DNA from 4 places in the Streptomyces sp. HUAS 31 genome. Region 2 is predicted to be linked to each of the others. Evidence: riboswitches for the same ligand, from Rfam matches in the RefSeq annotation. Region 2 holds a riboswitch; each other region holds the start of a gene.
What was found. Region 2 has a riboswitch for cobalamin ahead of PGH47_RS28360 (ribonucleoside-diphosphate reductase subunit alpha). Riboswitches for the same ligand answer to the same signal wherever they lie in the genome.
Positions count from the first base shown of each region.

Region 1: it holds a riboswitch for cobalamin, as region 2 does, so the genes downstream of both, PGH47_RS34555 ((2Fe-2S) ferredoxin domain-containing protein) here and PGH47_RS28360 (ribonucleoside-diphosphate reductase subunit alpha) in region 2, are expected to answer to the same signal.
Region 3: it holds a riboswitch for cobalamin, as region 2 does, so the genes downstream of both, PGH47_RS09755 (cobalamin biosynthesis protein) here and PGH47_RS28360 (ribonucleoside-diphosphate reductase subunit alpha) in region 2, are expected to answer to the same signal.
Region 4: it holds a riboswitch for cobalamin, as region 2 does, so the genes downstream of both, PGH47_RS34835 (energy-coupling factor ABC transporter permease) here and PGH47_RS28360 (ribonucleoside-diphosphate reductase subunit alpha) in region 2, are expected to answer to the same signal.

Region 1 covers NZ_CP116353.1:7,803,476-7,806,747, forward strand. Annotated here, with positions in the region: gene PGH47_RS34550 (short-chain fatty acyl-CoA regulator family protein) at 1-1,212, shown strand, start outside; cobalamin riboswitch at 1,227-1,401, shown strand; gene PGH47_RS34555 ((2Fe-2S) ferredoxin domain-containing protein) at 1,464-1,880, shown strand; gene PGH47_RS34560 (gamma-glutamyltransferase family protein) at 1,933-3,272, shown strand, end outside.
Region 2 covers NZ_CP116353.1:6,338,723-6,341,994, reverse strand. Annotated here, with positions in the region: gene PGH47_RS28370 (ATP-binding protein) at 1-207, opposite strand, end outside; gene PGH47_RS28365 (GNAT family N-acetyltransferase) at 364-870, shown strand; cobalamin riboswitch at 923-1,059, shown strand; gene PGH47_RS28360 (ribonucleoside-diphosphate reductase subunit alpha) at 1,185-3,272, shown strand, end outside.
Region 3 covers NZ_CP116353.1:2,219,915-2,223,186, forward strand. Annotated here, with positions in the region: gene PGH47_RS09745 (inorganic phosphate transporter) at 1-1,190, shown strand, start outside; gene PGH47_RS09750 (hypothetical protein) at 1,226-1,447, shown strand; cobalamin riboswitch at 1,603-1,722, shown strand; gene PGH47_RS09755 (cobalamin biosynthesis protein) at 1,819-2,760, shown strand; gene PGH47_RS09760 (cobyric acid synthase) at 2,757-3,272, shown strand, end outside.
Region 4 covers NZ_CP116353.1:7,861,978-7,865,249, reverse strand. Annotated here, with positions in the region: gene PGH47_RS34845 (M20/M25/M40 family metallo-hydrolase) at 1-192, opposite strand, end outside; gene PGH47_RS34840 (M55 family metallopeptidase) at 185-1,018, opposite strand; cobalamin riboswitch at 1,119-1,304, shown strand; gene PGH47_RS34835 (energy-coupling factor ABC transporter permease) at 1,335-2,036, shown strand; gene PGH47_RS34830 (energy-coupling factor ABC transporter substrate-binding protein) at 2,033-2,401, shown strand; gene cbiQ (cobalt ECF transporter T component CbiQ) at 2,405-3,154, shown strand; gene PGH47_RS34820 (hypothetical protein) at 3,151-3,272, shown strand, end outside.

The sequences.
Region 1 (3,272 bases), 1.5 Mb from region 2:
ACCGGCGAGATCGCCGCCGCCCGGGTCTCCCCGACCGACCTCGCCGAACTGGCCTCGCGCATGCCCGCGGTCGCGCAGGTCCTGCTCGATCTGGGCCGCCGCAACCAACTGCTGTCCGAGCGGCTCGCGGGGCCCGACGGCCGCGACACCGCCGACGCGGCACCCCGCTCGCCGCACGAGGAGATCCGCGACTTCTTCTACCGCCGCCGGAACTACCTCCACGACACCGACCTCGCGGCCGAGCAGCTCGCCGAGCGGATCGGCATCCGGCCCGGCGAGGTCCTCCGGGCCCTGACCGCCCGCCTGGCCGACGCCCACGGGATCCGCCTCGCCGACACCCACGCCGTCCGAGAGGCCGAGGCCCGGGGGAACCGCCCGCCCACCGGCTCCGGCGACCGGCTCCACCACTACGACGCGTCGACCCGCACCCTCCACCTGTCGACCCGACTGCGCCCCGGCCAGCGGGCCTTCCGCATGGCGACCCAGCTCGCGCTGCTGGAGCACGCCGGCGAACTGGACCGGCACGCCGCCGAGGACTTCCCGGCCGGCTCGCCCGCCCACACCCTGGCCCGCATCGGCGTCGCCAACTACTTCGCCGCCGCACTGGTGTTGCCGTACACCGCCTTCCACGCGGCGGCCGAGGAGGTCCGCTACGACATCGAGCGGCTCACCGACCGCCACGGCCTCGGCTACGAGACCGTCTGCCACCGGCTCAGCACCCTCCAGCGCCCGCGCCTGCGCGGAGTGCCCTTCTCCTTCGTGCGGGTCGACCGGGCCGGCAACATGTCCAAGCGGCAGTCCGCGACCGGGTTCCACTTCTCCCGGGGCGGCGGCACCTGCCCGCTGTGGAACGTCTACGAGGCGTTCGCCGCGCCCGGCCGGATCCATGTACAGGTCGCCGAAATGCCGGACGGGCAAAGGTACTTGTGGGCCGCCCGCGCGGTCACCCGGCACCGCGGCGGCTGGGGCGAGCCCGGCAAGACGTACGCCATCGGCCTCGGCTGCGAGATCCGGCACGCCCACCGCCTCGTCTACTCCGACGGCCTCGACCTCACCAGCCCCTTGGCCGCCACCCCGATCGGCATGGGCTGCCGCGTGTGCGAACGCCTCGACTGCCCGCAGCGGGCCACGCCGCCCCTCGGGCGGACCCTGCGCATCGACGAGAACACCAGCACCTTCGTGCCGTACCCCGTGACCGGGCGCACGAGTTGAGCGGCACGAGGAGTTGATAGCCTCGGCGGGCCAGTCGAGCCACATCCGAGGCCAGGGAATCCGGTGCGAATCCGGAACTGACGCGCAGCGGTGAGGGGGACGGGCGGGGCACGCGCCACTGGGAGACCGGGAAGGCGCCCCGACCGGACGAACCCGAGTCCGAAGACCTGCTGGCACCTCCGCGCCCCCGGGCGGGGAGGACGTCCGTAGGCCAGGCTCCGCGTACGAGCCCCGACACCCGAGGCAGGCCCGTGCTCCCCTCCCGTCCCGCGCCCACCGAACCCCCGGCACCCACCGCCGCGCCCGCGCCCTGCCGTGTCGTCGTCTGCCGGGACTGCTGCTGCGGCACCCCGAAGGTGACCGGGGTCGACCACGCGCAGCAGACCGCGCGCCTCGCCGACAATGTGCCCGTGCGCGTCTCCGACTGCCTCGACGTGTGCGAACACGCCAACGTGATCGTCGTCCAGCCGTCCGCCGCCGCCCGCGCGGCCGGCGCCCGCCCCGTCTGGCTCGGCCTCGTCAACGACCCCGACGCCACCGAGGACATCATCACCTGGGTCCGGGCCGGCGGCCCCGGCGTCGCGCCCTGCCCCGACGTGCTCGACCTCTACACCTTCACACCGCCCCGGCGGGCCGCGGACGCCAAAAGGTTGAAGCCCGAACAGTGAGTGCCTGAAGATCGGAAGGACCGATCCGCGCGACAGCGAGGTGAGAGACCCGATGTTCACCACCCGTCCCACCCTTCAGGGCACCTTCGGCATGGTGTCCTCCACGCACTGGCTCGCCTCGCAGTCCGCGATGGCCGTGCTGGAGCGCGGGGGCAACGCGTACGACGCCGCCGTGGCGGGCGCGTTCGTGCTGCACGTGGTCGAGCCGCACCTGAACGGCCCGGCCGGCGAGGTGCCGATCCTTCTCGCCCCGGCGGGCGGCGAGGTACGGGTGCTGTGCGGGCAGGGGCCGGCGCCGGCCGGGGCCACCGTCGCGCACTACCGGGAACTCGGACTGGAGCTGGTGCCGGGGACCGGGCCGCTGGCCGCCGCCGTGCCCGGCGCCTTCGACGCCTGGATGCTGCTGCTGCGGGACCACGGGACCCAGCCGCTCGCGGAGGTGCTGCGGTACGCCGTCGAGTACGCCGAGCACGGGCACGCGCCCGTGGAGCGGGTCGGCGAGACCGTGGAGACCGTGCGGGAGCTGTTCGAGACGGAGTGGACCTCGTCGGCCGAGGTGTATCTGCCGGGCGGCCGGGCGCCCCGCCCCGGGGAGCCGTTCCGCAACCCCGCCCTCGCCGCCACCTGGAAGCGTCTGCTCGACGAGGTCGCGGACGCCGGCGACCGCATCGCCCAGATCGAGGCCGCGCGCGCGGTGTGGCGCTCCGGCTTCATCGCCGAGGCCCTCGTACGGCAGGCCGGCCGCCCGACCATGGACACCAGCGGTGAGCGGCACTCCGGCACGCTCACGGCCGCCGACCTCGCCGGCTGGTCCGCGACCTACGAGGCGCCGGCGACGTACGACTGGAACGGCTGGACCGTGTGCAAGGCCGGCCCCTGGAGCCAGGGCCCCGTCCTCCTCCAGCAGCTCGCGCTGCTCCCGCCCGAGCTGCCGCGGTACGGGTCCGCCGACTACGTCCACCTGCTGATCGAGGGCTGCAAGCTGGCCATGGCCGACCGGGAGGCCTGGTACGGCGACGCGGCCGAGGTGCCGCTGACCGACCTGCTGTCGGACGAGTACAACGCCGCCCGGCGGGAGCTGATCGGTGAGAAGGCCTCGCACGAGCTGCGGCCCGGCAGCCCCGGCGGGCGTGACCCGCGACTGTGCGCCCACGCGCGCGTGGCGGCCGCCGCCCGGCCCGGCTCGGTCGCGCCGGGCGCCGGGGAGCCGACCGTCGCCAAGAGCCCCACGTCCCCGGTGCCGGGCGAGCCCGATGTCGCCGCCGACGGCGGGACCCGGGGAGACACCTGCCACATCGACGTCGTCGACCGCTGGGGCAACATGATCGCGGCGACCCCCAGCGGCGGCTGGCTCCAGTCCAACCCGGTCGTGCCCGAGCTGGGCTTCCCGCT
Region 2 (3,272 bases):
CCGGGTGACGTTGGTGTAGGTGAACCACCGGCGCCACTTCTTGGGGCGGGCGGTTCCACCGCGTGCCTCCAGGCGGATCGCCATCTTGTGCCGGTGGCCCACGAACCCCTGTCTGACCCGGTCGGCCGCCCGCCTCGGAGCCAGCGTCGCCATCGGCGCGTTGCGCGGCCGCTTCTTGCCGGGCGGACTGCCGACGACCCTCGTCATCGTTCGTCTCCTTCCGAGAACGGCTCTCGAAACGGAGCGACCGCGGGGCGCCGACACCTATCTCCATGGAAGCACTCCCGGAACTCCCCGCAACCCGGCGGCCCTCGGCGGAAAACCCCGGGCCCGCCCACCCGGCCGTCCGGCAGACTCGGGCCCATGGACATCGCGATCCGCCCGGCGGAACCCGACGAGTTCGACGCGCTCGGCGAGATCACCGCCCGGGCCTATCTCCACGACGGACTCCTCGACTTCGGCGAGAGCGACGAGTACCTCGGCGAGCTCAGGGACGTGGCCAAGCGCGCGGCCGCCGCCGAGGTGCTCGTGGCCGTCGCGGACGGCCGGCTGCTGGGCGGGGTGACCTTCGTGCCGAGCGGCGGCCCCATGGCCGACATCGCGCGCTCCGGCGAGGCCGAGATCCGGATGCTCGCCGTCGACCGGGCGGGCCGCGGACGCGGCGCCGGCGAGGCCCTCGTCCGCGCCTGCGTCGACCGCGCCCGGGCCACGGAGGGCTGCGTACGGATCGTCCTGTCGACCCAGCGCACCATGCACGGCGCCCACCGCATCTACGAACGGCTGGGTTTCGTTCGTACACCCGAGCGGGACTGGAATCCGATCCCGCAGCTCGTCGACATCACTCTCCTCACCTATGAGTTGACGCTCTGAAACCAGCGCGACACAACATCTGGGGGTGGCGTGGCGGGTGAGCACAAGATGTATGCTCATGCTCGCTGTCGCCGCAGGGGAATCCGGTGCGAATCCGGAACTGTCCCGCAACGGTGTACTTGTGCATGTCTGTTCCCACAGTTGTGCACAGGAGTCAGTCCGAGGACCTGCCGACAGCGCGCCCGGCCGACCGGCCGGTGCGCCCTGACGTCCGGGCCTCGTGGAATGGGCCGGTGGACGCGACGCCGCGTGCGCTCGTGTGCTGCCCCCTGCCCTCCGCAAGGCCCCCGTGCCGAGCGAGGGAGAGCCCCCACGTGACCATCGCGCCAGCAGATCCGGCCTCAGTCGTCCCATCGGTCCCGACCGACGCGGACGCCCCCGGAACCGCGTTGCTGCGGCTCCTGGCCGAGCTGACCGCCGACCTCCCCGACGCCGACCCCGGCCGGGTCGCCGCCGCCGCGCTGCGCGGCCGGTCCGCCCGGGCCGACGAGGCGGAGCTGCGCGAGCTGGCCACCGAGGCGGCGGCCGGTCTCATCTCCGAGGACCCCGCCTACAGCAGGCTCGCCGCCCGGCTGCTGACCATCTCCATCGCCGCCGAGGCCGCCTCGCAGGGTGTGACGTCCTTCACCGAGTCGGTCGCGGTCGGCCACCGCGAGGGCCTCATCGCCGACCGCACGGCCGAGTTCGCGCGTCTGCACGCGGCCCGCCTGGACGCCCTGGTCGACACGGCCGCCGACGACCGTTTCGGCTACTTCGGCCTGCGCACCCTGCACAGCCGGTACCTGCTGCGGCACCCCATCACCCGCAAGGTGATCGAGACGCCCCAGCACTTCATGCTGCGTGTCGCCGCCGGTCTCGCCGAGGACGACACCACCCGCTCCGTCGACGAAGTCGCCGCGCTCTACGGCCTGATGAGCCGCCTCGACTACCTGCCGTCCTCCCCCACGCTCTTCAACTCCGGCACCCGGCACCCCCAGATGTCGTCCTGCTACCTCCTGGACTCCCCCAAGGACGAGCTCGACTCCATCTACGACCGCTACCACCAGGTCGCCCGCCTGTCGAAGCACGCCGGCGGCATCGGCCTGTCGTACTCCCGCATCCGCTCCCGGGGTTCGCTGATCCGCGGCACCAACGGGCACTCCAACGGCATCGTCCCGTTCCTGAAGACGCTGGACGCCTCGGTCGCCGCCGTGAACCAGGGCGGCCGGCGCAAGGGCGCGGCCGCGGTCTACCTGGAGACCTGGCACTCCGACATCGAGGAGTTCCTGGAGCTGCGGGACAACACCGGTGAGGACGCCCGCCGTACGCACAACCTGAACCTCGCGCACTGGATCCCGGACGAGTTCATGCGCCGGGTCAACGCCGATGCCCAGTGGTCCCTGTTCTCCCCCGCCGACGTGCCCGAGCTGGTCGACCTGTGGGGCGAGGAGTTCGACGCGGCCTACCGCAAGGCCGAGGAGCGAGGGCTCGCGCGCAAGACCATCCCGGCCCGCGATCTGTACGGCCGCATGATGCGCACCCTCGCGCAGACCGGCAACGGCTGGATGACCTTCAAGGACGCCGCCAACCGCACCGCCAACCAGACGGCCCTGCCGGGCCATGTCGTGCACTCCTCCAACCTCTGCACGGAGATCCTGGAGGTCACCGACGACGGCGAGACGGCGGTCTGCAACCTGGGTTCGGTCAACCTCGGCGCCTTCGTGACCGGCGGCGAGATCGACTGGGAGCGCCTGGACGAGACGGTCCGCACGGCCGTCACCTTCCTCGACCGAGTCGTCGACATCAACTTCTACCCGACCGAGCAGGCGGGCCGCTCCAACGCCAAGTGGCGGCCGGTGGGCCTTGGCGCGATGGGCCTCCAGGACGTCTTCTTCAAGCTGCGGCTGCCGTTCGACTCGGCCGAGGCGAAAGAGCTCTCCACGCGCATCGCCGAGCGGATCATGCTCGCCGCGTACGAGGCGTCCGCCGACCTCGCCGAGCGCAGCGGACCGCTGCCGGCCTGGGAGAAGACCCGTACCGCCCAGGGTGTGCTGCACCCCGACCACTACGGCGTCGAGCTCACCTGGCCGGAGCGCTGGGCGGCGCTGCGCGAGCGGATCACGACAACGGGCCTGCGCAACAGCCTGCTGCTCGCCATCGCGCCGACCGCCACCATCGCCTCCATCGCCGGTGTCTACGAGTGCATCGAGCCGCAGGTGTCCAACCTGTTCAAGCGCGAGACGCTCTCCGGCGAGTTCCTCCAGGTCAACTCCTACCTGGTCGACGAGTTGAAGGCGCTGGGCGTCTGGGACGCCCGCACCCGCGAGGCGCTGCGCGAGGCCAACGGCTCGGTGCAGGACTTCGCCTGGATCCCGGCGGACGTCCGGGCGCTGTACCGCACTGCTTGGGAGATCCCGCAGCGC
Region 3 (3,272 bases), 4.1 Mb from region 2:
TCGCGTTCGATTTCACGAACGGTTTCCACGACACCGCCAACGCGATGGCCACCACCATCTCGACCGGTGCGCTCAAGCCCAAGGTCGCGGTGGCCATGTCCGCCGTGCTGAACCTTGTCGGCGCCTTCCTCTCCGTGGAGGTCGCCAACACGATCTCCAAAGGTCTCGTCGACGAGACCGGCATCCGTCCCGAGGTCATCTTCGCCGCGTTGGTCGGCGCGATCCTCTGGAATCTGCTCACCTGGCTGGTGGGCCTGCCCTCCAGTTCCTCGCACGCCCTGATGGGCGGTCTGATCGGCGCCACCATCGCCTCGGCCGGCGTCGGCGCGGTCCACGGCGACGCGCTCGTCACCAAGGTGCTGATCCCGGCGATCGCCGCCCCGCTGGTCGCGGGCATCGCCGCGTTCCTGGGCACCCGCCTGACCTACAGCCTCGGCAAGAAGGCCGACGGCCAGGCCGCCGCCAAGGGCTACCGGACCGGCCAGATAGCCTCCGCCGGCCTGGTCTCCCTCGCGCACGGCACCAACGACGCGCAGAAGACGATGGGCATCATCACCCTCGCCCTGGTCGCCGGCGGCGTCGTCGCCCCCGACTCGGACCCGCCCATGTGGGTCATCCTCTCCGCGGGTCTGGCCATCGCTCTCGGCACCTACCTCGGCGGCTGGCGCATCATCCGCACCATGGGCAAGGGCCTGACCGACCTTCAGCCGCAGCAGGGCTTCGCCGCCCAGACCAGCGCGGCCACCGTCATCCTGGCCTCCTCCCACCTCGGCTTCTCCCTCTCCACCACGCACTCCGTCTCCGGCTCGGTGATGGGCGCCGGCCTCGGCCGCAAGGGCGGCGTCGTCCGCTGGTCCACGGCCACCCGGATGTTCGTCGCCTGGGGCCTGACCCTGCCGGCCGCCGCCCTGGTCGGCGCGCTCGCGGAGTACGTCACGGGCTTCGGCACCTGGGGCACGGCCGTCGTCGCCGTCTTCCTGGTCGCCTCCAGCGCCGCGATCTGGAAGATCTCCCGCCGCGAGGTCGTCGACCACACCAACGTCAACGACAGCGACGAGGCGCCCGGCGTGGTCACCACCGCCATCGCCGCCGTCACCCCGCCCCCGGCGGGCACGCCGGCCGAGGACCTCTCGGCCACGATTCCGGCCCCGTCGTCCTCCGAGCCCGCGTCCTCGCAGGCCACCGTCTGACCGCCCCGTAATCCGGCTATCCAGAAAGTAGAAGCATGAAGATCGACTGGGCGGCACTCGGCTCCGTCTTCGGCGTCAGCCTCGTGGTCACGGTGGCCCTGGTGGGCCTGTTCACCCTCGGCGTCGCGGGTCTCTCGCGCCGCGAACGGGCCGTGGCCCAGGGCGACTCGGCCTCGCTCGCGGTCACCGGCGCCTATGCCTGCTTCGCGGCCTGCGCGGCGGCCGTGGGCTACGGGATCTATCTGATCGTGGCGTGACCCACAGGCCCGTCGTGGCCTGACCCACAACACGCGAAACACCCGAGGTGCGGGACGGACGACCGTCCCGCACCTCGCTGCTGTGTGGGCCTTCGCACACTCTCCCGTCGCAGGTCAACGGCAAGTTGACGCCCCTCGGAACCCCGTGGTGGACTTCCGGGGCCAAGTACGACGGCAGAAGAGGAAGCCGGTGAGAATCCGGCGCGGTCCCGCCACTGTCACCGGGGTAGCAATCCCCGGGAGCCAGGAACTCTCGCCGTCGGTCTCGTCGAACCAGGGCGCGGACACCCTGAGTGAGGACACAACGCGATGCTCGCCTGCCGATCGACATGCAGTAGACCCTCGTCCGGCCGTACGGTCGGCTGACCCCGATGCGAGCCGATCGCGTCTTCGCGTACGGCGCCGCCGCCGGGCTCCTCGGTGACCTGCTGCTCGGCGATCCCCGCCGGGGGCATCCGGTCGCCGCGTTCGGACGGGCCGCGGCCGCCGTGGAACGGGTGTTGTGGCGCGACGACCGCGCACGCGGCGCCCTGCACACCGCCGTGTGCGCCGGTGGCGCCGTTGCCCTGGGTGCCGTCGCCGCCCGTGTCGTCCGTACCTCTCCGGCCGCCTCCCTCGCGCTGACCGGCGCCGCCACCTGGGCGGTCGTCGGGGGCACCTCGCTCGCCCGGGAGGCCCGTGCCGTCGGGCGGGCCCTGGAGGCGGGGGACGTCGAGGGGGCCCGGGCGCGGCTGCCGCATCTGTGCGGCCGGGATCCGCAGGCGCTGGACGCGGACGGGATCGCGCGGGCGGTCGTGGAGTCCGTCGCCGAGAACACCTCCGACGCGGTCGTGGGCGCCCTGGTGTGGGGGGCCGTCGGCGGGGTGCCCGGACTGCTCGGCTTCCGGGCCGTGAACACGCTCGACGCGATGGTCGGGCACCGGTCGCCCAAGTACCTGCGCTACGGCTGGGCTTCGGCCCGCCTCGACGACGTGGCCGGCTGGCCGGGGGCGCGGCTGACGGCCGTACTCGCCACTCTCGCCGGCGACGATCCCCGGGGGGCGGTGCGGGCCTGGCGTGCCGATGCCGCCGCGCATCCGAGCCCCAACGCCGGGCCCGTCGAAGCCTCGTTCGCGGGAGCCCTCGGGGTGCGGCTGGGCGGGACCCTCTCCTACGGCGGCCGGGTCGAGCACCGTCCCGTGCTGAACGGGAACGGACGGGCCGTGGGCGTCCACGACGTCGAGCGGGCCGTACGGCTGTCGAAGCGTGTGAGTTGGCTGGCGCTCGGCGTGTGTGTCGCCGCGCGCAGTATCGCGAAGGGGCGTACCTCATGACGGGCGGTGGCCTTCTTGTCGCCGGCACCACCTCCGACGCGGGCAAGAGCGTCGTCACGGCCGGGATCTGCCGGTGGCTGGTACGGCAGGGGGTGAAGGTCGCGCCGTTCAAGGCGCAGAACATGTCCCTGAACTCGTTCGTGACGCGCGAGGGCGCCGAGATCGGGCGGGCGCAGGCCATGCAGGCCCAGGCGTGCCGGGTCGAGCCGACCGCGCTGATGAACCCCGTGCTGCTCAAGCCCGGCGGTGAGCAGAGCAGTCAGGTCGTGCTGCTGGGCAAGCCGGTGGGCGAGCTGAGCGCGCGCGGCTACCACGGCGGTCGGCAGCAGCAGTTGCTCGGGACGGTGCTGGAGTGCCTCGCCGAGTTGCGGGGCACGTATGACGCGGTGATCTGTGAGGGGGCCGGCTCTCCGGCCGAGATCAATCTGCGGCGGACCGACATCGTCAACATGGGCATCGCCCGCAATGCCGGGCTGCCGGTGCTCGTCGTCGGCGACATCGACCGCGGCGGC
Region 4 (3,272 bases), 1.5 Mb from region 2:
GCGCGCGACGACGTTGGTCCGGCCCTCGGTGCGCTCCAGCAGGGCGGGTTCCAGACCCGCCTCGGCCAGCCGCGCGGCCGCGTACTCGGCGGCGGGGCGCTCCCGGCAGTCGCCGCCGCGGTTGGTCGTGTCGATGCGGATGAGGTCGGAGGTGAACGTGACGACTTCGTCCAGTGCCTGCCCGTCAGCCATACTGCTCCTCCACCGAGGCCGAGGCGATCGTGGTGACCGCCTTGAAGGTACGGATTCCCTCGTACATTCGCTCGCTGGTGTACGCCACCTTGCGCTCGCCGATACGTTCGACGCCGGGAACGACGGTGACGGCCATCGCGAGGTGTTCGGCGTCGAACTCGACGGCGACGGTGAACGGTCCCCCGAACACCGGCTCGTGACGGACCGCCAGAGCGGCCGCCTCCTTGGCCGCGGCACGGATGTCGGCGGCGGTCCTGCCCGGCGTACGGCACACGGCGGCGTACCGCGAGACGTGGTCCTTGACGGCGACCTTCAGCGCCTCCGGCGCGTAGCCGAGCGCGTCCTCGCAGGCCAGGTCGTCGCCGGTGACGAGCACCACGGGCACGCCGTACTCGGCGACGACGTGCGCGTTCAGCAGGCCCTCACTGGCCCGGACGTCGTTCAGCCACACGCCTGTGATCTGGTTCGCGAGGTAGGTGTGCGCGAGGACACCCTCCATGCCGGCGCCCGCGTGGTAGCCGACGAAGGCGATGCCGTCCACGTCGCCGTGCTGCACGCCCTCGACCATGGACAGCGTCTTGTGCCGACCTGTGAGCATCTCGGCCCGCTCGTCGAGCCGTTCGAGCAGCAGATTGCGCATGGACCAGTGCGCCTCATTGATGAGGACGGCGTCGGCACCGCCGTCGAGGAATCCCAGCACGGCGGCATCGACGTCCGAGGTGAACATCGCCCGGCAGCGCTCCCACTGGGGAGTCCCCGGAAGCACGTCGGCCGGCCAGGTCACACCGGTGGCGCCCTCCATGTCGGCGCTGATGAGGATCTTCATGCTCGATCACGTTACGCGCCCGGGAGGGAACCCGCCACGAAGCGGACGAACGCCGCTTTCACACCTTTGGGGTGTGCTTGTCAGCCACCCGCCAAGGGCACTAATGTCACCACGCCTTGGTGAACGGGAAATCCGGTGTGATGCCGGTGCGGCCCTCGCCACTGTGAATCGGGAAGTCCGGCTCCTGCCCTCGCGGGCAAGCCACTGGGTCCTTGCGACCCGGGAAGGCGGAGCACGGGCGGTGTCACCCGTCAGCCAGGAGACCGGCCAAGGCACGTCAACCATCCACGAGGTGCTGGAGAGGGTCTGCTGAGCCATGCACATAGCCGAGGGTTTCCTGCCCCCGGCGCACGCGGTCGCCTGGGGCGTCGCGTCCGCGCCGTTCGTCGTACACGGAGTACGGTCACTCACCCGTGAGGTCAGGGAGCATCCCGAGAGCACACTGCTGCTCGGCGCATCCGGGGCCTTCACCTTCGTCCTTTCCGCCCTGAAGCTGCCGTCGGTGACCGGCAGCTGTTCGCATCCCACCGGCACGGGCCTGGGCGCCATCCTGTTCCGGCCGCCGATCATGGCCGTGCTGGGCACCATCACGCTGCTGTTCCAGGCACTGCTGCTCGCGCACGGCGGTCTGACCACGCTCGGCGCCAACGTCTTCTCGATGGCGATCGTCGGACCCTGGGCCGGCTACGCGATCTACAAGCTGCTGCGGCGCTACGACGTCCCGCTGATGGTCGCCGTGTTCTTCGGCGCGTTCGTCGCGGACCTGTCCACCTACTGCGTGACCAGCGTCCAGCTGGCGCTCGCGTTCCCCGACCCGGGCAGCGGATTCGTGGGCGCGCTCGGCAAGTTCGGCTCCATCTTCGCCATCACCCAGATCCCGCTGGCGGTGAGCGAGGGCCTGCTGACGGTGCTCGTGATGCGGCTGCTGGTGCAGTCCAGCAAGGGCGAACTGACCCGGCTGGGCGTGCTCCTCACCAAGAAGCAGTCCCGCGGCGAGACCGAGGCGGTGGCCCGATGAGCAGGAACACGAAGATCAACCTCCTGCTGCTGCTCGTGGTGGCCGCGCTCGCCGTGCTGCCGCTGGCGCTCGGCCTGGGCGACCACAAGGAGGAGCCGTTCACCGGCGCCGACGGCGAGGCCGAGACGGCGATCACCGAGATCGAGCCGGACTACGAGCCCTGGTTCTCGCCGCTGTACGAGCCGCCGTCCGGTGAGATCGAGTCGGCTCTGTTCTCCCTCCAGGCGGCGCTGGGTGCCGGTGTCCTCGCCTACTACTTCGGGCTGCACCGGGGACGCAGGCAGGGCGAGCAGCGGGCACTGGAGCGGGTCGGCGAGGAGGCGGCGGCCGGTGCCGCCGAGGAGTCGAAGGCCGACAGGGTCTGACACGTGCTGCCGATCGACGCGGCGGCGCACAGCAGTCGCTGGCGCCGCCGTCATCCCGTGGACAAGGCCGTGCTCGGGCTCGGTCTCACCGTGCTCTCGATCTCCCTGCCGCCCTGGCCGGGGGCCGCGCTGATCCTTCTCACCGCGCTGACCCTGCTGCTGGGCCCGGCGGGCGTGCCCGGGCGGCGGCTGTGGCGGGCGTACCGCGTGCCGCTCGGTTTCTGCGTGACCGGCGCGGCCACACTGCTGGTCCAGGTCGGCGGCGGGCAGGGCTTCGTGTCCCTCGCCGCCGACGGGCCGCTGCGCGCCGGTGAACTGCTGCTGCGCACCTCGGCGGCCTCGCTCGGGGTGCTGCTGTTCGCGTTCACCACGCCGATGTCGGACCTGCTGCCGCGCCTGGTGAAGGCGGGAGTGCCCGCACCCGTCGTGGACGTCGCGCTGGTGACGTACCGCATGAGCTTCCTGCTGCTCGACTCCGTGCGCCGGGTGCGGGAGGCACAGGCGGCCCGCCTCGGGCACACCACCCGCGCCGCGACCTGGCGTTCACTGGCCGGGCTCGGCGCGACCGCGTTCGTGCGGTCCTTCGAGAGGGCCACCCGGCTCCAGGCCGGGCTCGCCGGGCGCGGCTACGACGGCACCCTGCGCGTCCTGGTGCCCGAGGCGAAGGTCTCCGTCCGTTTCACGGCCGCGAGTTGCGCCCTGCTCGCGGCGCTGGCCGCTCTCACCCTCGTACTGGAAAGGGCCCTGCCATGAGCGAGCCCACCGCCCCGGTCGCCGCCCGGGACGCGACCAACGCCCACCAGGCCGGCCCCGCCACACTCACGGCCACGGGCCACCCCCCACTCGCGACACCGGCCACCCCCGCCCCCGC